One region of the Alteromonas sp. OM2203 genome, then DNA from elsewhere that is predicted to be linked to it. Evidence: predicted binding sites of a transcription regulator. Region 1 holds the regulator's gene; each other region holds the start of a gene.
What was found. The regulator sigma-54, encoded in region 1, starts transcription at its own class of promoters, with help from an activator protein. The targets are predictions, from matches to a motif close to GTTGGCACGNNNNTNGNNT.
Positions count from the first base shown of each region.

Region 2: glnA (glutamate--ammonia ligase) is a predicted target of sigma-54. The motif match lies at 3,701-3,719, and genes of this name have one in related genera.
Region 3: ACM0P2_RS15445 (DUF2726 domain-containing protein) is a predicted target of sigma-54. The motif match lies at 3,630-3,648, and genes of this name have one in related genera.

Region 1 covers NZ_CP183209.1:801,428-809,212, forward strand. Annotated here, with positions in the region: gene ACM0P2_RS03550 (spondin domain-containing protein) at 1-297, opposite strand, end outside; gene ACM0P2_RS03555 (winged helix-turn-helix transcriptional regulator) at 521-1,273, shown strand; gene mgtE (magnesium transporter) at 1,328-2,686, opposite strand; gene ACM0P2_RS03565 (HPr family phosphocarrier protein) at 2,856-3,128, opposite strand; gene rapZ (RNase adapter RapZ) at 3,128-3,973, opposite strand; gene ptsN (PTS IIA-like nitrogen regulatory protein PtsN) at 4,062-4,505, opposite strand; gene hpf (ribosome hibernation promoting factor) at 4,519-4,806, opposite strand; gene ACM0P2_RS03585 (RNA polymerase factor sigma-54) at 4,837-6,318, opposite strand; gene lptB (LPS export ABC transporter ATP-binding protein) at 6,392-7,117, opposite strand; gene lptA (lipopolysaccharide transport periplasmic protein LptA) at 7,120-7,671, opposite strand; gene lptC (LPS export ABC transporter periplasmic protein LptC) at 7,640-7,785, opposite strand, start outside.
Region 2 covers NZ_CP183209.1:3,531,066-3,538,850, reverse strand. Annotated here, with positions in the region: gene glnG (nitrogen regulation protein NR(I)) at 1-153, opposite strand, end outside; gene glnL (nitrogen regulation protein NR(II)) at 143-1,228, opposite strand; gene ACM0P2_RS15650 (DUF4124 domain-containing protein) at 1,359-1,988, opposite strand; gene glnA (glutamate--ammonia ligase) at 2,224-3,633, opposite strand; gene typA (translational GTPase TypA) at 4,091-5,923, shown strand; gene ACM0P2_RS15635 (response regulator) at 6,157-6,534, shown strand; gene ACM0P2_RS15630 (MalY/PatB family protein) at 6,676-7,785, shown strand, end outside.
Region 3 covers NZ_CP183209.1:3,492,219-3,500,003, reverse strand. Annotated here, with positions in the region: gene ACM0P2_RS15460 (cobalamin-binding protein) at 50-1,045, opposite strand; gene ACM0P2_RS15455 (cobalamin biosynthesis protein CobD/CbiB) at 1,078-2,022, opposite strand; gene ACM0P2_RS15450 (5'-methylthioadenosine/adenosylhomocysteine nucleosidase) at 2,024-2,725, opposite strand; gene ACM0P2_RS15445 (DUF2726 domain-containing protein) at 2,892-3,479, opposite strand; gene ACM0P2_RS15440 (hypothetical protein) at 3,684-4,097, opposite strand; gene ACM0P2_RS15435 (FAD-dependent oxidoreductase) at 4,288-5,703, opposite strand; gene gltB (glutamate synthase large subunit) at 5,717-7,785, opposite strand, start outside.

The sequences.
Region 1 (7,785 bases):
GTTTGAGCCATTGTCTGTATCGACAGGGCCCAATAACGCCTCAAAGTTAGCGCCGCTTGAATCAGCGTTTTGCTCATCATCAATAACCCCCGCTTCAGCAAGCCACGCTAACGCCGATGAAGCTGGCTGTCCGACCTCAAAAGCGTCAACTGTGTCATCGTGAGCTATGACTAAGCGCGGCGTAAAGCTTTGCGCCTGGGTTAAGTTAGTAATTTCAACATCTAATATAACGGCTTGGCTTACGGAAATTGTTGCAAGCGACAGTAGGGTAGCGCTAGCAAGTTTAGTGAATTTCATTTTATTGTCCTTGTTTATGGCTTAAATCGCATAAGAATTTAGGGCAGTAAAATTTTTAATTCATCACAGAACTATCACAAAAAAAACACAGTTTTGTATCGCTAAATGACGATATTGTTAAAAATTTTTGGTGCTTATTTATCAATCAAAAAATTGTTATTAATGTGAAATAAAAACACGAAGGGTCGGGTCTTGTTTTTTATTGGCGAATTAGGAGCGAGTTATGATCCTTATCATCTACACTGGAAATAAGTTTCAACAAAATATATCGCAATGCTTAAGTAAGCATAGTTTTCTTTACGACGCAGTCTCTAATTTTCAATCCGCAGAGTCGTTGCTTAAGGCGCAGCAGTATTCACTTATTATTGTTGAATCGCACAGTAATACTATGTGCCTGCAGCGTATTAAAACTCTTGTAGACGCTAATACCGAAAGCTGGGTAGTGGCTGTTGAAAGTGATATGTCTCTAGCAGATAAGGTCTACACAGAGGTAGATGAGGCAAATTATTATGAAGCGGGTGTTGATGACTACTTTACTGGTGCGTTTGACGAACGTATGTTTTCAGCACGTATTCGCTCTCATATGCGTAGAAGTATGCCTAACCACGAAAACACGAGAGCTTCCGGTGGTAGTGACGAGCGTATCGAGATAGGCCCGCTTAGCGTCGACTTGCGTTATCACAGCGTGACGATTAATGGGCAATTGCTGACACTAACAGCACGAGAATTCACCTTGTTGAATTATTTCTGTCGTCATCCCAATCAGGTTTTTTCTCGCAACCAACTACTTAGCGAGGTGTGGGGCTATAATCACGAAGGGTACGAACATACGGTAAACACCCATATTAATCGTCTACGCACTAAACTTGATAAGGTTAACAGCATTGAAAATGGCGGACAGCTAGTACAAACCGTATGGGGTGTCGGATACAAACTGAATATTAATGGGTATACAGCCAATTCGTTAATTGCCTAAGCGCATAATATCAAAAATTGCTAGATCCTAATTAAGGATGATTGTTTTTTAGGCTTAAATTAAAAACAGCGTTGCCGTACCTAAAAAGGCAAAGATACCAACCACATCGGTTATCGTAGTTAAAATAACGCTTCCAGCAAGCGCTGGGTCTATTTTAAGGCGCTTCATGATCATGGGTAAGGTTGCGCCGGCAAGCGCTGCCGCAATCATGTTTACCATCATCGCAAAGGCGATAATAACGCCCAGCATGTAATCTTGCTTCCAGAGTGCGATAACAGAGGCAATAAGCACAGCCCAAATTGCCCCATTTAAAAAGCCGATAGAGATTTCCTTACTGATAAGCCAACGCGAGTTACTGGCATTTACATGACCGAGCGCCATACCCCGAATAACAAGAGTTAGTGTCTGGTTACCAGCCACGCCGCCCATGCTCGGTACGATAGTATTTAATATAGCTAATACGGCGAGCTGGCTTAGCGTGGCTTCAAATAAGTCACTTACCATTGCAGCCATTAGCGCAGTCACTAAATTAACTGCCAGCCAAACGGAACGGCGTTTAGTACTTTGCATAACAGGCGCAAAGGTATCTTCATCATCATCAAGACCCGCCATACTCATCATTGAGTGTTCAGCGTCTTCACGAATGATATCAACTACGTCATCAATGGTAATTCGCCCCACTAAGCGATGATTTTCATCAACTACCGGCGCTGAAAGCCAATTATAACGCTCAAACAGGCTTGCCACTTCATCATCTGGCATGTTTACCGGAATGGCTTCCGACTCTTCGTCCATAACGTCTGATACTTTGTCGTCAGTGTCAGCAGTGAGCAAACGGGCCACGGGAATAATACCAACTAAATTATCCGTTCTATTAACCACATAGAAGGTGTCTGTATTTTCCGGTAACTCTCCTTTTAAGCGAATGTAGCGAAGAACTACATCAATGGTTACATCTGGACGCAAGGTAATGGTATCGGTGTTCATGATGAAACCAGCGGTTTCTTCACCGTAAGATAGCGCTTGCTCTGCACGTACGCGGTCTTGTGCATCCATTGAATCAAGAATGTCTGCCAACACGGGTTCAGGAAGGCTACTCAGCGTTTCTGCCAAGTCATCGGTATCCATTTCTTCAAGTGCATCAACCACATTGGCGGGGAGCATCTTTGTGATAATACCGTTTCGAACATCATCAGATAGTTCTTCTAAAATATCACCGTGAAAGTCGCTATCAATCAGCTCCCAAAGCTCATCACGAGTCCGGCTGGGGCTCGACTCAAGTATGTGGGCAACATCAGATGGGGGCAATTCGAGCAGAAGCTTACGTACAGATACAAATTGCCCGTTTACTAACGCAGCATTGAGTGTGCGTAGCTGTGTTTGTACGTATTTAGAAACAAGCGCTTCTGCCATAAGGCGTTATTCCTATAGGGTGAAAAAATAAACGGTGCAGGCGTTAACGCCTAAGTGGCCGTAGAGTATCGCAATTATAATGATCCTGTCATGACAATTGCATAGCTTTTGCGCAAGATTTGATAAATACCAGACTGAAAGTATATTAAGTAATCAATTAGACGTGTGACTACTCGTCTTCATTAAACCTGCCTTCTATTAACTGCTCGATAGCAGCAAGCGCGTCTGTGGCATCAACACCGTCAACAATAACATCGACTTGCTCACCCTGATGACTTTCCAGCATCATTAAGCCAAGAACACTACTGGCGTCGGCTTCCTTGTCGCCTTTTTTCAGAATGATCTTGGCGTCAAATTGATTTGCAAGTTTAACAAGCTGTGTAGCTGCTCTAGCATGCAGGCCGAGCTTGTTTACAATAGTGAGCGTTTTTTGAATCGTCATTATTGGTTTAACTCCCTATGGCGAATTTGAACATCTGGATGAATTTCGCCGAAGGTTTTAGATAAAGTCTGAGCGATATATACCGAGCGGTGCTGCCCGCCGGTACACCCTATTGCGACGGTGACATAGCTTCGGTTGTTGCGCTCTAAATGAGGTAGCCATGTGGTTATCAGGTTTTGAATTTGCCAAATGAACTTGGTTACCACTGGTTGTGAGCCTAAGAAGACTTCTACCGGTGCATCAAGGCCAGTAAGGTGCTTAAGGTCGGGCTCCCAATGAGGGTTTGGTAGAAAGCGTGCGTCAAAAACATAGTCGGCGTCTTTTGGTATACCGTGTTTGAAGCCAAATGATTCAAATACCAATACAAGACGAGAGCTTTTTTTACCAAGAATGCGCTCTCGAATTAACTCCGCGAGTTGATGTATTGTTAGCTTATCAGTATCTAAATACAGGTCTGCTCTTTCTACAATAGGCGCAAGTAGTGCAGATTCGGCTTTTATTGCCTCAAAAAGTGATTTGTTAAGTTTGGCGAGAGGATGAAGACGACGGGTTTCGCTAAAGCGTTTGACGAGTACATCGTCGCTTGCGTCGATATAAACAATCGTCATCGACCAAGATGAGGGTAGATAATCAAGTATCTCGACTAGGTCATCAGGGTTCTTAGGTAAATTTCTGACATCAATACTCACCGCGACTTGATCGTATTCATCAACAACCGTGTGAGTGAGGGTAGGGAGTAGATTTACCGGAATGTTGTCAACACAGTAATAGCCTAAATCTTCTAGTGCTCGTAGCGCCACAGATTTACCAGAACCCGAACGACCACTGATTATAATCAGCTTCACCTCATTTCTCCCTAATAGACTGGTTTTATCTTGTTTGCGTTATCGATTGAAACGGCTCAATTGCCCAAATACAAACGGGCATTAGAAATTAACATAATGCAGAGAGGATCTCATCGCTCTTTGTAGCGCGGCGTATTGCCTTAATCGTCTCTTTGTCGCTCAGTTTACCGGCAACTGTTGCCAAGGTTTGTAAATGCCCTTCGGTTTGCTCTTCAGGAACCAGTAAAGCAAAAAATATATCTACCGGCTTTTCATCTAAGGCGTCAAAATCTATAGCCGGTGTACAGGTTACGACAATTGCAATTACTTTATCGAGACCCGCTAAACGTCCGTGAGGCAAGGCAATACCGTTACCGATACCCGTGCTTCCCATACGCTCTCGAGACATTAGACTGTTGAGTACCGTCGCCGAGTCGATGTTCTCATTATTTTTGGCGGCAATATCTGCGATTATCTCAAGAATTCGTTTTTTACTATTACACTGAACCGCACATTCAGTGCGGTCCAGACTTACGATGGCTTGTATGTCCATGCTTAATTAACTACTAATGTTTTTTCAGTTTTTCCTTATGCTTGATTACTTGCCGGTCGAGTTTATCAACCATGCTGTCAATCGCCGCATACATGTCGGTGTTTTCTGAGGATGCGAATACTTCTGCGCCACTTAAATGAACAGTCGCTTCGGCTTTTTGATTTAATTTTTCAACGTTCAGGATGACATGCACATTAGAAATGTGATCAAAGTGACGTTCAAGTTTGCTGAACTTCGTATCGACATAATTACGCAAAGAGTCGGTGATTTCGACATGATGACCAGTAAGGTTGATTTGCATATTTCGTCTTCCTTATATTATAGAGCCCGTTTAAATAAGGCTTTTGCGTTGGTTCGACGGCGGGATCGATAACGATTCCCGGTATTTTGCTATTGTCCGCCGAGCGACTTTTATGCCTTGCTCGGCCAACAATGAAGCAATCTTGCTATCACTTAGCGGCTTGCTAACATTTTCAGCGGCCACCAGCTTCTTGATCAATGCTCGAATAGCGGTGGATGAACACTCACCACCAGACTCTGTCGCAACGTGACTTGAAAAGAAGTACTTCAGTTCAAAAATACCACGTGGTGTGTGCATGTATTTTTGCGTCGTCACACGAGAAATAGTCGATTCGTGCATATCTACCATTTCTGCGACATCATTTAACACCATTGGTTTCATCATTTCCGGGCCGTGCTCGAAAAAACCCATCTGCTGCTGCACAATGCAATTCGCAACCTTCATCAGGGTTTCATTGCGTGACTCTAGGCTCTTTATGAACCACTTGGCTTCTTGCATGTGTGAGCGGATGAATTGAGAGTCGCTACTGTTCTTTGCACGACGACTCATCGCAGCGTACTGTTGATTCACGCTTAATTTAGGCAGGCTGTCGGGGTTTAATTCTACCACCCAACGACCATTCTTTTTGGCGACTGAAACATCAGGAATAACATATTCAGGCTCTTTAGTAACTAAAGCACTACCTGGGCGAGGATTCAAGGTTTGTAACAAACGCATAGCCTCACGCAGCTGATCTTCCTTCAGGCGACTCTTACGCATTAACGTGCGATAGTCTTTGCTACTAAGAAGGTCAGAGTACTCTTCGATTAACTGCTTCGCTTCAGCGAGCCACGGCGTATCGTCTGAAAATTGGCGAAGCTGAACCATTAAACACTCTTGAGGTGTCCGTGAACCAGAACCAATGGGGTCGAACATTTGAATACGCTTTAATACGCACTCTACTTCGTCCATCTCTATAGGCTCTTCTAAGTCATCATCGTTTACCGCATCAAGAATTTCTTCAAGAGAGACGGTTAGATAGCCAGATTCATCAATCGAGTCAATAATCGCCGTTGCAATTGCCCGGTCAGTTTCCGAGAAATGGGTCAGGCGCATCTGCCAAGAAAGGTGTTCTTGAATATCGTCAGTAGTTTCGCCTTGGAAAATCTGTTCATCATCACTTGATGGACCTGGCGCTGGCGCTGAAGATGCGGAATAATACTCATCCCACGTACTGTCGATAGGCAACTCGTCAGGGAGATCGTTTTTTTCTAACGCATCTCCGGCTTCCAGGGTGTCGCTTGATGCAGTAGCAGACGCTTCTGATGCTCCATCATCATTATCGAGATTGTTCTTTTCTGATTGAGGCTCGTCATTACCTTCCTCAACTTCTAACAGTGGGTTAGAGTCAAGCGCCTCTTGAATCTCCTGTTGAAGATCAAGAGTAGACAGCTGCAGCAATTTAATAGCCTGCTGAAGCTGAGGTGTCATGGTAAGTTGTTGGCTAAATTTTAGCTGTAAAGATGGTTTCATCTACGTCTTATTTAAATGCTCTAAATTGAATATACCAGAGCGAAATTGAAAAATGACAATTCGGTTACATTAACTATAGCCTGAATTGTTCGCCTAGGTATACATCCCTTACTTTTTGATTACTTAAAACCTGTTCCGCTGTTCCTTGCGCAATAAGCTCGCCATGACTCACAATGTACGCTTTTTCGCAAACATCCAATGTTTCTCGTACGTTATGGTCAGTGATAAGGATACCAATTCCTCTATCACGAAGATGTTGTATTATCTTCTTTATATCATTAACTGATATTGGATCAACACCAGCGAATGGTTCGTCTAATAAAATAAATTGTGGATTTGCCGCTAACGCTCGTGCTATCTCCACCCGGCGTCGCTCACCACCCGACAAACTCATACCCGCACTATTACGTATATGGTTGATATTAAATTCATCAAGTAGTGCGTCAGCTTCTTCTTCTTGCTGGTGTGAATTTAAATCTTTACGAGTTTGCAAAATTGCCATGATATTTTCGTGAACGGTCAACTTTCTAAATATTGATGCCTCTTGTGGAAGGTAGCCAATTCCGCGGCGTGCGCGCTCATGCATGGGTTGATGAGTGAGCTCGTTTTCGTCAATTTCAATCTTGCCTTTGTCCAGGGGTACCAGACCTACAATCATATAAAACGTGGTGGTCTTACCAGCGCCGTTTGGACCAAGAAGACCAACAATTTGCCCTGTAGAAACAGAAAGGCTAACGTCTCTCACCACTTGACGAGATTTATAAGCCTTAGCAAGGTTAGTTGCGCTAAGAGTGGCCATGGCTATTTGTTGTCCTCACTATCTTTGTCTTGCTTTTTCGATGTTTTACGAATGGTGTCAGGCGTAAATACCGTCGTAACGCGACCTTCACCATCTTCTCCGCTGCCGCCAGTAGCAAGCAATTGCTCGGTAATCATATCAAATGTAATGTTGTCACCTTGCACTTTACTCGTGTCTTGCTGAAGTTCGGCATTGCCAGCGAGAGAAATGGTGCGGTTAATAACCTCGTAACGAATTTCATTGGCTTTTGCCGAAACAGGCGTGCCGTCTTCTAAAGTTTGAGAGTAGCTCGCCGGTTTGCCTCTAGCGATGAAAATTTCACGACCGCTACCTTCACTGGCGATAACTTCAACTTCGTCCGCTTCAATCAGTAGTGAACCCTGTGTGATGAGAACGTCTTCTTTATAAAGTGCAGTCTTGTTTTTCCCATCAATAAACTGGGTGTTTGAACCTATTTTTATGGGCTGCGAAAAGTCGTCTTCGCTCGCGATCACCGCACCGCTAGCGATGGCAAGAAAAAGGCTAGTTGCTAGGGGAATAAGTGGTTTGTACATGATCTAATAGCTCGTATTCTTGTGTGCGTAAATTCGCGTTAAACCCATTGCTCAAAATAACGTACTGAGTACCTTGTATTTCAACGGGCTGGTCAGAAGTCATTTGTTTGGTGT
Region 2 (7,785 bases), 1.8 Mb from region 1:
GACTTCAGGGGCTTGGCCGCTTTGAAGTTGAAGTAATAAATCTTCAGGGTTTTCAAAACTTAAACAGCTTATTTCAGCTGCCTGTAAGGCCTTTTGCAGCACCCAACGAATAGAACTGTCGTCATCGACAATCCACACAGACTCATTCGTCATCGTCTGTCTCCTTACGATCGATTGGTAGATAAATTACGAACTCAGTGTGACCAGGGTAGCTGTCTACATCTATTTTGCCGCCGTGGTGGTTGATTAGGGTCTGTGATATTGACAAACCCAGCCCAGAGCCATTCTGTTTACTTGTGACCATGGGGTAGAAAAGTGTGTCTTTAATTTCCGGCGGAATGCCCGGTCCGTTATCAATAATCTTTATTTTTGCCACTAGCGCATAACGTTTTGTTTGAATCGTCATCTGGCGCTCTATGCGTGTTACTAATTTTATTTCTGGATTAGGCGTTTCGCTTTCTGTTAGCGCCTGAACACTGTTGCGAACAATATTGAGCACCGCTTGCTGGATCATATCTGGATCGAGCATCAGTGGCGGTATACTCGGATCATAATCGCGAACAATGGCAATAGGACTATCGGAGTCAAATCGCATAAGGCTGCGGATTTTTTCAAGGGCCTGATGCACGTTGCTTTCTTCGAATCGTGGCAGTGAATTGGGCCCTAGTAGACGGTCAACCAAGTTGCGAAGACGATCAGATTGCTCAATGATCATGCTGGTAAATTCTTTGTGCTCGTCGTTTAGCTCTTTTTCTAAAAGCTGTGCTGCGCCGCGAATGCCGCCAAGTGGGTTCTTAATTTCGTGAGCAAGGCCACGCACTAGTTCTCGGGCAGCATAATGCTGTGCGTTTTGCAGTGTTTCTCGCGTTATGCGCTTTTGCTGATCAATTTTTTTAACTTCAAATAGCAGGCGTGGGCCGTCTTCAAAGTGCAAATTCGTTACAGTCAAATCAGCAGATACGTAGCGGTTATCTCTAAACGCCAATTTAATTTCATTCTCGGTGAAATCTTCACCTTTCCTTATAGCGGCTTTAAGGCGGGTGGTCTCTATTGTGCCCGGTAGAAAGAAGTCTTGAAGTGGGTGTCCGATAAGCTGTTTTAACCCAGTTTCAAACAAAGCTTCACCCGCATGGTTGGCATAAACAATCGTAAGTTTATTGTCTACCATCACCAATGCGGTGTTTAAGCTATTGATTAGCTGTTGTGTTTCTAACTCGGTGGAATGCATCCGAGCTCGTCTCCTTTGCACCATGTTCGTGCATTGTAGCTTGCAATGATGCGGTGCGCGAATAAAGAACTCAGCAATAAATATTCACTGAACCTCTGTGGTGCGCTTGCATAACAATGGTTGCACGCTATTAGTTATTAATTAACGCCGATGCCTGATGAAGGTAAAGGGTTTGAACTGGAGACGATGCAAGAGTCTTGCCCGTATTGTTAGTTAGTTCAACTTTGTAGGTGTGTGCCCCACGATGGATACCAGATAACTTAAAAACGCCGGAATTATTGCTAGCAATTGGGGCATCATCAAGAATTAACCGATAGATAGGTGCTTTAGGTGCACCAGTTTGAGTCGCTGAAATGGTAATTTCACCTAAATTATTTCGGATTGTCGCCTCAGGTGCTGGAGATTTGATTACTACGCGGTATTTCGGCTTTGGTGCATCGGGCTTGAGTGGTGGTGGCGGGGGAACTTTCGCAGCGGTAACTACGTTCTGTGTTTTTTCATCAAACGCTAATGGCTCTGCATTTTTTTGCGGCTTATCGGTGTAAGTAACAGATCCATCTTTTCCAACTACTTTATAGATTGTTGTAGAAGAAGAGGTTCCAGCGACGGGTGCATTGACGCCTTCAGCTGAGTCGTTCATTTGTGCATCTTGCTGCGTACTTTTTTGTTCATTATCTTGACTTATCGCAGTGGCCTTTAAAGGAAGCAGCCCATAGCTAGCCAGCGTCAGCAGAGATAGTAAGCAGATATTTCGCGTCATGTTTTGCACGTGTTGTTACCTAATCAATGAATTGTTGGGCTGCCTGTTAATTACCTTTGGCCGATCACTTAATTGGTCTGGCTAGATATGACTAAAGCAAGCGCATACTAAATTCTGCCAAAAAGGGGGCTCTATTAGTACTTTTTACCGAAACCACATAACCATAGTAGATAATTAGCGCGCATAAAAAAAGCCCGCAAAGCGGGCTTTAGTATATATCGCTATACAGGTGTGATTACACGCTGTAGTACATATCAAACTCAACTGGGTGAGTTGTCATGTTAAGTTTGGTTACTTCTTCAGACTTAAGGTCGATGTATGCATCGATCATGTCGTCTGACATAACGCCGCCGGCTTTAAGGAAGTCACGGTCGTTATCAAGCGCTTCAAGCGCCATTTCTAGCGAGCTTGCAACTGTTGGGATTTCCGCTGCTTCTTCTGCAGGTAGGTCATACAAATCTTTATCCATTGCATCGCCAGGGTGGATCTTGTTCTTAATTCCATCAAGACCAGCCATAAGCATTGCAGTGAACGCTAGGTATGGGTTAGCTGTTGGGTCAGGGAAGCGAACTTCGATACGACGCGCTTTATCACTAGTTACGTGTGGAATACGAATAGACGCTGAGCGGTTACGTGCTGAGTAAGCAAGCATTACCGGCGCTTCGAAGCCAGGAACTAGACGCTTGTATGAGTTAGTCGACGCGTTTGCAAATGCGTTGATTGCACGCGCGTGCTTAATGATACCGCCAATGTAGTAAAGTGCTTCTTCAGAAAGACCTGCGTACTTGTCACCCGCGAAGATGTTCACGCCATCTTTAGAGATAGACTGGTGGCAGTGCATACCAGAACCGTTATCGCCAACAAGTGGCTTAGGCATAAAGGTAGCAGTTTGGCCGTATGCATGTGCAACGTTGTGAACTACATACTTGTAAACTTGAATTTCATCAGCTTTCTTAACTAGCGTGTTGAATTGGCATGCAATTTCGTTTTGGCCAGCTGTTGCTACTTCGTGGTGGTGCGCTTCGATTACAAGGCCCATTTCTTCCATTACTAAGCACATAGCTGCACGGATGTCGTGCGCAGAATCTACTGGTGGTACTGGGAAGTAACCGCCTTTAACGCCTGGGCGGTGTGCCATGTTGCCGCCTTCGAATTCTTCACCTGAATTCCATTTGGCTTCTGCAGAATCGATCTTATAGAAAGAACCCGCCATGTCTGTGTGGAAGCGAACGTCGTCGAAAAGGAAAAACTCTGGCTCAGGACCGAAGAATACAGTGTCACCAATGCCTGTTGACTTTAGGTACTCTTCTGCGCGACGAGCAACTGAACGAGGATCGCGCTCATAACCTTCCATAGTAGAAGGCTCAACGATGTCACAACGAATGTTTACTTGTGTTTCTTCAGCAAACGGGTCTACAACACAGCTGTCCGCATCTGGAAGAAGAACCATGTCTGATTCATTGATGCCTTTCCAGCCAGCGATTGAAGAACCGTCGAACATTTTACCTTCTTCGAAAAACTCTTCATCAACTAGGCCCGCAGGGATAGATACGTGTTGTTCTTTACCTTTTGTATCGGTAAAACGTAAATCTACAAACTTCGCTTCACTTTCTTTAATAAGCTCTAATGCCTTATCAATCGACATCGTGTCCTCCAGGTTTAATGTAAAAAATGCGGGATGATCAGCTTCACCCCAACAGTGAAAAAAGTGAAAGCGATTATCATGCCATCTATATGCATGCCGATTTCTGTGGCATAGCGGGGCACCTATCACTTCCTTTTAAGTTGAAATGCACCATAACTGTGCGCTCTTGCACCCTTGTGGTGATTTGCTCTTTTTTTACGATAATCAGCCTAGAATACTTTGCAGCATATGGCTACCTAATATGTTCAATCCGGTGCAACATAAGTGTTCAATAGTTGAACAAGTGATTGAAAATCAATAAAACGTGTCCACATCAAAAAAAAAGATGCGCAAATGCCGTGGTTTTTCTGTACAATCCGCGCAAATTTTCTATCTGCATTTTTTTGCAACAAATCTAACGCATACTCCTTTCCACTGAATTGCAGTAGTCGTTGATTTACACAGGCTCTATATAAGCATGAATACCACTGATATAAATAAGTTGCGTAACATCGCAATCATCGCCCACGTTGACCACGGTAAAACGACCCTGGTAGACAAACTGTTACAGCAGTCTGGCACCCTTGAATCTCGAGGTGAGCAAGAAGAACGCGTAATGGACTCGAACGACATCGAGAAAGAACGTGGCATTACCATCCTAGCTAAGAATACAGCGATCAACTGGAACGACTACCGTATCAATATCGTCGATACTCCAGGACACGCTGACTTTGGTGGTGAAGTAGAGCGCGTAATGTCAATGGCCGACTCTGTACTTCTACTTGTAGATGCACAGGAAGGTCCAATGCCGCAAACGCGTTTCGTAACGCAAAAGGCGTTTGCCCAAGGTCTTAAGCCAATTGTTGTTATCAATAAAATCGACAAGCCAGGTGCTCGCCCTGATTGGGTAATAGACCAAGTTTTCGATTTGTTCGACAACTTAGGTGCTACTGACGATCAACTGGATTTCCAAGTTGTTTATGCGTCTGCACTAAACGGTTGGGCATCACTTGATGCAGATACTAAAGAAGACGATATGACGGCATTGTTCCAAACTATCGTCGACCAAGTATCTCCACCTGATGCAGATATCGACGGCGCATTCCAAATGCAAATTTCTCAGCTTGATTACAACTCTTATGTAGGTGTAATCGGCGTTGGTCGCGTTAAGCGCGGTTCTGTGAAGACTAACCAACAAGTCACTATCGTTACTGCCGATGGTCAAAAGCGCAACGGAAAAGTTGGCCTAGTTTATGGCTACCTTGGTCTTGCTCGTCATGAGGTGAGTTCTGCTCACGCGGGTGACATTATTGCAATTTCTGGTCTTGGTGAACTGAAGATCTCTGACACCATCTGTGACGTGAACACGGTAGAAGCGCTTCCTCCACTATCGGTTGATGAGCCTACAGTAACCATGACGTTCCAAGTAAACACGTCACCGTTTGCGGGTAAAGAAGGTAAATACGTAACGTCACGTAACATTCTTGAGCGTCTAACCGATGAGTTAGTACACAACGTTGCACTTCGCGTAGAAGAGACGCAAGATCCGGACAAATTCCGCGTATCAGGTCGTGGTGAGCTTCACCTAGGTATACTTATCGAGAACATGCGTCGTGAGGGTTACGAGCTTGCAGTATCACGTCCAGAAGTAATCTTGAAAGAAGTTGACGGTGAAACACAAGAGCCCTTCGAAACCTTGACCATCGACTGTGAAGAGCAGCACCAAGGTTCTATTATGGAGCAACTGGGTCTTCGTAAAGCTGAAATGACAGATATGTCACCAGATGGTAAAGGTCGTGTGCGTATCGACTTCATTATTCCAAGCCGTGGCCTAATTGGTTTCCAAACTGAATTTATGACGATGACGTCAGGTTCTGGCTTGCTTTACCACACGTTCGATCACTACGGTCCTTATAAGGGCGGTGTCATTGGTAAGCGTAAAAACGGTGTGCTTATTGCCAACGCTAACGGTAAAGCGCTAACTAACGCCTTGTTTAACCTTCAAGAGCGTGGTCGCCTATTTATCGGACACGGTGTAGAAGTATATGAAGGTATGGTTATTGGTATTCACAGTCGTGACAATGACCTTACTGTAAACGCGCTTAAAGGTAAGCAGCTTACTAACGTTCGTGCATCTGGTACTGATGAGGCGCAGACACTCGTTCCACCAATTAAGATGTCTCTTGAGCAAGCGCTTGAGTTTATTGATGATGACGAACTCGTTGAAGTAACGCCTGTTTCTATCCGTATTCGTAAGAAGCTTCTTACTGAAAACGAGCGTAAGCGTGCATCACGCGGGCCTAAGTCTTAATACCTTCTAAGACTTAAACAACTTTTAAAATGCCAGCTTTTCGCTGGCATTTTTTATTCTGAGTGGGCACTTATCTATGCGGATTAACGGTATAAAGTGGCCAAAATTTCGACCAATGGGTAGTGGTCAAAGGTAATTTACCCACCTATGCTTAGATTAATTGGGTTCGGGCCTAAAAAAGGCCTTAAGCTGGCATAAATTATAATTACTTACCGATTTTTAAGGGGATCGTATTGTTTTCTGTAGCCGTAGTCGAAGACGACCCTATCACACTTGATATGATAACTGATGCGCTGGAAACGCAGTTAGACGCCACCGTTTATTCGTTTACACGCAGCAAATTTGCTCGAGACTTTTTATTACAGCAAACTTCTGACTCGTTGAATCTCATTATTAGCGATCAAGTTATGCCGGATTACGATGGTTTAAGCTTGTTGAAAACCTGCCATTCTTCAGGTCTCAACGTTCCATTTTTACTTATTACCGCGGACCCAAATAAAGAACTGGTTATTGAGGCTCGTAAACTTCAAGTCACGGGTTTTTTAGCTAAACCACTTGATATGATGGAATTAATTCAAAAGACCCAAGAAGTAGCTGCACACAAAAGGTAATGGCATTAAGTGATGTTATTTATCTCTATTTAAGTACATTTCGATCTAGCGAAATAGCGTTAAATCACGATATTCACCCTAGTTTATAACGTAGGAAACTTCTACACTGTTGCCACAAGTTTTTATGCAACAGGATGTAATGTGAGCACGTTATTCGATAATACCCCCCCTCGAAAAGACACTTTCTCGTTTAAATGGCAAAAGTACAAAGGAAAAGACGTCATTCCTGCGTGGGTTGCCGATACCGAGTTCCGTTGTGCTCAGCCAATACTCAATGCTATTTCAGGTTATGTAGAACATGGTAATTTGGGATACATTCTTCCGGCACACCATGAAGGTGCAATTCAAGCGGTAGTTAGATGGCTTAAGGATAAGCACAATTGGAACATTAAGCCAGAGTGGTTAGTGTGGACTCCTGGCGTGGTGCCAGCGTTTAACGTTGCCTGTAAAGCTTATTGTGAGACAGGCGATAAAGTGCTTATTCAAACCCCGAATTACCCGCCTTTGTTAGCTGCACCTAAGCTAAATGGCCTAGAGCGGGTTGATATTGGTACGGTAGTTCAACATGCTAATGGTGACAGCGCCGATACGATTAATGAGGTAGAAGGCGCGCGCTACACATTAGACTTTGATGCACTAGAAAAAGAGGCAGCAGATCCTCGATGCAAACTGTTTATTCTATGTAACCCAATGAATCCTGTGGGCTCGGTATTGTCTAAAGAAGAGTTAGATCGTATTGCCGATATTTGTAACGCAAACAATGTAACTCTCTGTTCCGATGAGATTCACTGCGACCTCATTTTAGAAGAGGGAAAAACGCATATTCCTGCAGGGCGTGAATCAAACCTTGCGGAAAATAGCGTTACCTTAATGGCCGCGAGCAAGACCTTCAATATAGCGGGCTTAGGTACCTCATTTGCTATTATTCCCAACCGCCAACTGCGTCAGGCATTTACTAATGCCGCAGCAGGTGTTGTGCCTTGGGTTACCGTATTGGGGCTGGCAGCAACTGAAGCGGCTTTTACCCAGTGTGACGATTGGCACCAACAGCAACTTACTTACTTGCGTGAAAACAGAGATATGGTCTTCAATACCATTAACAGCATAGATGGGCTGCGTATGCTAAAAGCTGACGCCACCTTCCTTGCTTGGGTGGATGCAAGTGGCCTTGGCGTTGAAAATGTTCAGCAGTGGGCAGAGGAAAAAGGCGTGGGCCCATCGCCTGGCATCGACTTTCACAAAGCGGATCAT
Region 3 (7,785 bases), 1.9 Mb from region 1:
ACTCTTACTCTCACTTCGAAATTAGACTTAAGTATAACGCTTATGCAATTTAGTTTATACCTTCACACAGCAATTTTAGTTCATTTATTAAACGCAAAGAAAAGCGACTGGTAACGTCAGGATCTACAACGAGCAACGGTGCGTCTAAGAAGTCACGGTGCTTGGCCCAAAAAACTTCAAGGTCTGTGCGTGTGCTCTTTGACGCCGCCACTAATACGTGAGGTTGCCTCATTAAAACATCTTTTACGCTTACCTGTGGATAGTCGACGGGGCTGTCGTGGAACAAGGTTTGGGCTCCGCATACATTAAGCAGTTTATTCGGCCATGCTCCCGGCCCAATAGACATAAGCGGCACCGTCCATGAATAATAGAATATGGGTTTATTGGCGACCTTTGCGTATTTCTCTTTTAGGGCGTTGAGTTCGTTAATAAATTTACCTGTTAGTGCGTTGGCACGTTTTTCTGTACCAGTCAGTTCGGCGAGTCTGTTTATTTCTCTGGGAATGTCTTCCAAATTTTCAACGTTACTGCTAAAAACCTCAAGCCCTAAAGAGGAGAGTTTGTGAATATCCTGAGGCTTATTTCCCCCATCCCAAGCGAGGATTAGATCGGGTTCAAGGGCTATTATAGTGGCGATATCTGCACCTTGATAGTCGGCTACGCGAAGAATAGCTTTGGCTTCCTCTGGAAAGTCACTGTAGTCGCTTACGCCCACAAGGTTTTTGCCTAGCCCTAAACTGAAAGCCCATTCAGTTAGGTGGGGAGCAAGGCTAACAATCTTCAATGAAGCGTCATCTTTTAACTTTATTTCATTATGCGCCGTGCTGCTTGTGCTAGCAGCATGTGACAGCATGCTTATGAATGCAGCCGAGAAACATAGATATATAACGCGTAAACTAAATGCATAGCGAAATACATTTAGCATTTTACTTTGCACTAGGTTGCTGCTTTTCTGACGCATCACTACATTTTTCATCGTTTGTTGAAGCCCATGAAATACTCGATTTATTTCATCACTGCGGATAGGTAGCAGTGGTCGCTGCACGGCCGTCGACTACTTTCACCATTAATTAAAAGCTAGGTTAGGGCCAAGGCCAAAATCGCAAGAGAAGCCACGGCCGTTGTTGCTAGCATCGCATACGTAATTGTAGATTTGGCAGCAATCATGTTTGAGTATTTCACATCGCCGTCGCCCCCAACTCGGGTATAACGAAACTTCCTATTTGCGTAAATTGCCGGCCCGCCAAGCTTTATATTGAGAACGCCGCCCATCAATGCAAGAAGTAACGAAGTTTTATCTTTTACTGGTGAACGTTTTATTGCACTCATCCCCTTGATTGGATGACTAACGAGAAGAGTTACTAATCCACCAAACAAGGCTGGTGGAAAGGTAAGTAAATAAACGAGTTTTCGCACCGGTCGGGCAAAATAAACCATGCTTGGCGTGCGATAATGCCATTGCCAAGACGTAAGTAACAGTAAACGATAGATAAGTGCACCAACTGGGCCAGTTACTACATAATAAAATATGACACCGCAGTAAAGATAAAGAAATTTCAGCCACAGCGACTCAATTGCGGCTTTAGCAATGCCAATATCAGACAAAGAGCCACATTGCCTCGCGGTCATTGTTTGCACCATCTCTCTTGCGAGAGACTTTTTATTTCTTCCCACACTTGCCAACACTCGTTTGTATTGTTGGCGCTGGTAGCCAAAATCGAGTAGCGCAATAAGAATGATGGCCTCGAAGAAAATAGGGTATTGGGCCATATAGACTAAAATGGCAATACAAGTTACCAATGGAGCAAGCAGGACAAGTGCAGCGAGAGTGCCTGAAATATAATGCTGGCTAGGGCCATAGTCGCGAGATGGTACGACTTTGCGCCCCATCTGTTGTACAAGGTAGCGCATTAGTGTTAGTGGATGAGTACTTTGGGGCCAGCGCCATATTGCGTCTACGGCGACAGCTAACCAAAGTACTAATAGCGACTGATATCTAGGGTCGCTAATAATGTCTGTCATCTTATTTTGCGAGGGCTTTTATCATCGCCATTACAAGCTGTGCTGAATTTTTGGCAGCAGTGTCTAAATATTCTTTGAAGCTAACCGATGATGTTTTTCCAGCAATGTCCGACAGCGAACGAATCACAAGAAATGGCGTGTCAAGCATGTAGCAAGTTTGGCCTATAGCGGCGCCTTCCATTTCAACTGCTTTCATATCAGGAAATTTCTCACGTAGTTCTGCCACGGCTTCATCGCTGCCGATAAATGCATCGCCAGTACAAATTAAGCCAGTTGTCGATTGAAGCGATGTAATTGTTGCCGCAGCATTATGTGCTGCTTCCATCAGTGTGGTATCACAACGAAAATCTTCAGGCATACCGGCACATTGACCTAGCTTATAACCAAAATGAGTCAGGTCGGCATCATGGTGAATGACGTGGCTAGCAATCACCAAATCGCCAATGTTGAGGGCTTTATCAAAACCACCGGCTGAACCGGTATTCACCACAGCATCGGGGGCGTACTGCTCAATAAGCACAGTGGTGGCAAGGGCTGCAGCAACTTTACCAATACCGCATTTAACTAACACAACGTCTAAGTCGTTAAGTGTGCCTTCATAAAATGTAAGGTGCTTCCATTGCGTTTCTTTTACATCGCAAAGTGACGCTTTAAGTAGCGCAACTTCTTCGTCCATTGCACCTAAAATACCAATTTTTTTCATAACTATACCGACGATGTTGAGGGGATTTAACGGGTGAATACGCTCTAAAGTGGTTTAATTGTATAAGGAAATCTTTAAAACTGACAGAAAAATGCCTTTGTTACTGCTATTTGAGAGTAAGAAAATAGCAATGTAACAAAGGCTAGGGGAAGTTAGGCTTGTTAGATTAAGCCGCCGCGGGTCTGCTTGAACGAATTGGGCGAGTTGGTCGCTTGGTCGGCTCAGGGTTATGAGTCGGCAATTGAGCCATCTTCTGCTGAAGGCGACGGTATGGAATGAGTTTATTTTCCAGACATTCGCGAATGTCATCTACCGTATAGCCAGACTTTACTTTAATTCTTGCGTGAGGAAGGCCAGCAGCGTCGAGCGCTCCTGTGACAAACCAGTCTTTCTGAGTTTTGTAGCCTTCTTTACCTTGGCTGTGAACTAAATCGATAGCCATTACAGGGCTCATATCTTGTTTGTTTACTAAAACAAAATCTAATTGACGGCTAGATGCTCTGCTTAACGCTTGGCTAGCCGTTTTTTTGTTGGTTGACTGTCGCACTGCAATGAGGTCGTTAAGGCGCACGCGGCACACAATTCTAAACTCTCTACCTACGGCCTGCTCTATTAGATTTAGGAACGTATGCTCCACAGGAGTAAATAATTGTGGCTTTCGTCTAAATGGAAACGCGACCCCGCCATCTGACAATTTAATGGCACCTAGCGCAACTAAAATAAGTAACATCATTAGAATAATTGCCAATTCCATCGTAACCCTCGCAAATATCAAAAAATAAAAGCCCGTGACAATTCGGTTGGTTAAGGTGCGCTAGTTTTTTGAAACTAACTCGAGCACTTTAGCTTTACCAGTGTCAGAAAAATGACACCAAGCATTGTCACCGTGTTGTACTTATCGAAATTGCAAGCCAGATGCCAACATGAGTAGTTTTACATGGCTTTTTAAACTGAGGGATTATTTACTGTTTGACGTAACCAGAATATCGATTTGGGAACCAGCATTATCGGGGCTTATTACTACCCTAATAGCCTTATCTTCAGACGTGAGTAACGTGCGCCCGCTAACGGGGGAGTGAGCTTTTAGCAAGGGATGTGCGGCTTGATAGAAACCGAGCATCTCCCGTGTGGAGCGTGGAGAATGGTAAACCATTACCGCTGTCATGCTTTCGTCAAATGCTTGGCATTGGCGGGCCTCTTCGGAAATTTTAACTTGCTGAAATTCCGATGGGCAAGACACTAAAGTAGGTTGCTTCGCAAAAGCGCTCTTTGAAGCAGCGTTAACCGAAACAGTATCGCCGTAGGATGAGCCACTTGTGCTTGCGAACACTGTCAAACATAGGGCGAGTTTTTTAATGTCTAAGTTCTTCATAAATAGCGTTTTGCGTAGTTTAATTCTTATTTGAATTTAGAATACTAGAGCCGTTGGTCCAGTACATCAACTAAACCTTGGTCTATTAACGTATGTTCTCAGCAGTTTTCGTATTTTCTGGGCACGCTAAAACAAAAAAGCTCGATAGTCAGACTATCGAGCTTTTCGTTAGCGGTTATTTTAGTGCTGCTTAAACGCCGATGTAGTCCATAATGCCTTCTGCGGCTTTACGACCTTCGTCAATTGCAGTAACAACCAGGTCACTACCACGTACCATATCGCCACCAGCAAACACCTGGGGATGAGAGGTTTGAAAGGCGAACTTACCTGCTGAAGGGGCGCGTACGCGTCCTTTTTCATCAAGCATGATGCCGAAATCTCCGAACCATGGTGCCGGGCTTGGTTGGAAGCCAAACGCAATGATAACTGCATCCGCTTCAAGTACGTGCTCTGAACCTTCTACTTCCACAGGGCGACGACGACCATTGGCATCTGGTGGCCCCATTTCTGTCTTAACGAGCTTAACGCCACAAGCTTTACCGTTTTCATCAACAGCAATGTCTAGCGGCTGGAGGTTAAATTTAAACTCTACACCTTCTTCCTTAGCGTTAACTACTTCTCGGCGTGATCCGGGCATACTCTCTTCGTCACGACGGTAAGCGCAGGTTACCTGTGCAGCGCCTTGACGGATTGACGTACGCACACAGTCCATGGTGGTATCACCACCACCTAATACAACTACGCGCTTGCCTTTCATATCAATGAAATCAGAGGGGGCTTTTTCAAGGCCCATTACGCGATTGGTATTAGCGATAAGGAAAGGTAGGGCTTCGTAAACACCTTCAACGTGCTCGTTGTCAAAGCCGCCTTGCATCGACTTGTAGGTACCCATGCCAAGGAAAACAGCATCGTATTTATCAAGCAAGTCTTGGAACTGGATGTCTTTACCGATTTCGGTATTAAGTACGAACTCAACACCCATCTCGGTAAAGATTTGGCGGCGTAGCTTTATTACGTCTTTCTCTAATTTGAAAGACGGAATACCAAACGTAAGTAGGCCACCGATTTCTTCGTATTTGTCGTAAACGACAGGTTTAACGCCGTTACGAACCAGAATATCAGCACATGCAAGGCCTGCAGGACCTGCACCCACGATAGCCACTTTTTTGTCGGTCCATACCACGTCTGACATGTCTGGGCGCCAACCCATTTTAAACGCAGTATCAGTAATATACTTTTCAATACTACCGATGGTGACCGCACCAAAATCGTCATTCAGCGTACAAGCGCCTTCGCAGAGCCTGTCTTGTGGGCAAACGCGACCACAGACCTCTGGCAAGCTGTTAGTTTTATGCGAAAGCTCTGCGGCTTCTAAAATTCGGCCTTCGTTAGCCAAGCTCAACCACTGAGGAATGTAGTTGTGCACGGGACACTTCCATTCGCAATAGGGGTTACCGCAGTCCAAGCAGCGATCTGCTTGGCCTTCGGTTTGAGATTGGCTAAGCGGCTGATAAATTTCCGCGAACTCATGTTTGCGTACCATGATCGGCTTTTTCGGCGGATCGATACGTTCAACATCGACAAATTGATATACGTTCTTTGCCATAAACTAAATCCTCTTACTGAGCCTGAATGCGTAATTCAGCACTTGAACGACTGATGTGACCAAGCAAGTTTTTCACATCACTGGTTTTTGGCTTAATAAGCTTAAAGCGTTTCAGCGTTGCGGCGAAATCAGTAAGCAACGATAACGAATGCTCGCTTCCTGTTTCTTCGTAATGCTGATTAATTAAGCCACGTAAGTGCTCAGCAAGAATTGCTTTATCTTCAATTGACATAACATCGACTAGTTCGGCATTTACACGGTTGTCAAGATCGTCGCCATCATCCATAAGATAGGCAAAACCACCTGTCATACCAGCACCGAAGTTAACACCAACCGGACCAAGAACAGCCACAATACCGCCTGTCATGTACTCGCAGCCGTTATCCCCAATACCTTCCACTACCGCAATGGCACCAGAGTTACGAACGCCAAAGCGCTCACCGGCACGGCCAGCAGCAAACAGCTTACCGCCGGTTGCACCGTAAAGGCAGGTGTTACCCATAATGGCGCTGTCGTGGGCGTCGTATGAGATGTCGCGAGGCGGATGAATAACCAGCTTACCGCCGGTCATCCCTTTACCTACATAATCGTTGGCATCGCCTTCAAGGTGCATATGCAGGCCGCCAGCGTTCCATACGCCAAAGCTTTGACCTGCTGTGCCAGTAAGCTCAACTTTGATAGGTGTATCTTCAAAGTCGTGGTTACCGTGATGTTTAGCAATTTCACCCGACAGCAATGCGCCTACAGAGCGGTCTGTGTTGCGAATTGGGTATTTAAGGGTAATCGACTTGCCCTCAACCACAGCTTGCTGACCGTCTTTGAGCATCTGGGCATTCAGCTCGCCTTTATCAATTGGCGCGTTAGTCGTTTGCGAGCAGAATAAACGCGTGTGCTCACCTGCTTTAGGCTGCGCTAGCAATGGAGACAAATCTAAACGGTTTTGTTTAGCAGTAATGCCATCTAGCACCCTAAGTAGCTCTGTGCGACCAACAAGGTCGTCGAACTTAGCAATACCCATCGACGCCATGATTTCACGTACTTCCTGAGCAATGAACTTAAAGTAGTTCATTACCATGTCTGGTAGGCCGATGAAGTGGTCGTCACGCAGCTTTTGATCCTGCGTTGCTACACCGGTTGCACAGTTGTTTAGGTGGCAAATACGCAAGTATTTACAACCTAAAGCCACCATTGGGCCTGTACCAAAGCCAAAGCTTTCCGCACCTAAGATACCTGCTTTTACAACATCAAGACCGGTTTTCAAACCACCGTCGGTTTGAACGCGAACCTTGTGGCGTAGTCCATTTTCGATAAGTGCTTGCTGAGTTTCAGATAAACCTAATTCAAATGGGCTACCTGCATACTTAACCGATGTTAGCGGGCTTGCACCTGTACCGCCGTCGTAACCTGAAACGGTGATAAGGTCGGCATAAGCTTTTGCTACGCCCGTTGCGATCGTACCTACACCCGGCTCAGATACTAGCTTAACTGATATCAGCGCCGTTGGATTAACCTGTTTCAAATCGAAAATTAGCTGCGCTAAATCTTCAATTGAATAGATATCGTGGTGTGGAGGCGGTGAAATAAGAGTTACACCCGGCACAGAGAAACGTAGCTGTGCGATGTACTTATTTACTTTGTCGCCAGGAAGCTGACCACCTTCACCGGGTTTTGCACCTTGCGCCACTTTAATTTGAATAACGTTAGCGTTAACCAAATAATGAGGCGTTACACCAAAACGACCTGATGCAACCTGCTTAATTTTAGAGTTCTTTTCAGTACCAAATCGAGAAGGGTGTTCACCACCTTCCCCCGAGTTTGACTGACCGCCCAAGCGGTTCATGGCAATCGCCAGCGCTTCATGGGCTTCAGGGCTTAATGCACCAATTGACATTGCTGCGGTATCAAAGCGAGGGAATAGATTTTCCGGTGCTTCTACTTCGCTAATATCAATAGGATCGCAATTAGGGTTGATGGCTAGCAAGTCGCGAATGTGCGCAGGTGCACGCTCGTTAACTAGCTTAGCGTATTGCTGATAGTCGTCGTAGTTACCTGACACCACCGCTTTTTGAAGCGTGCTAACTA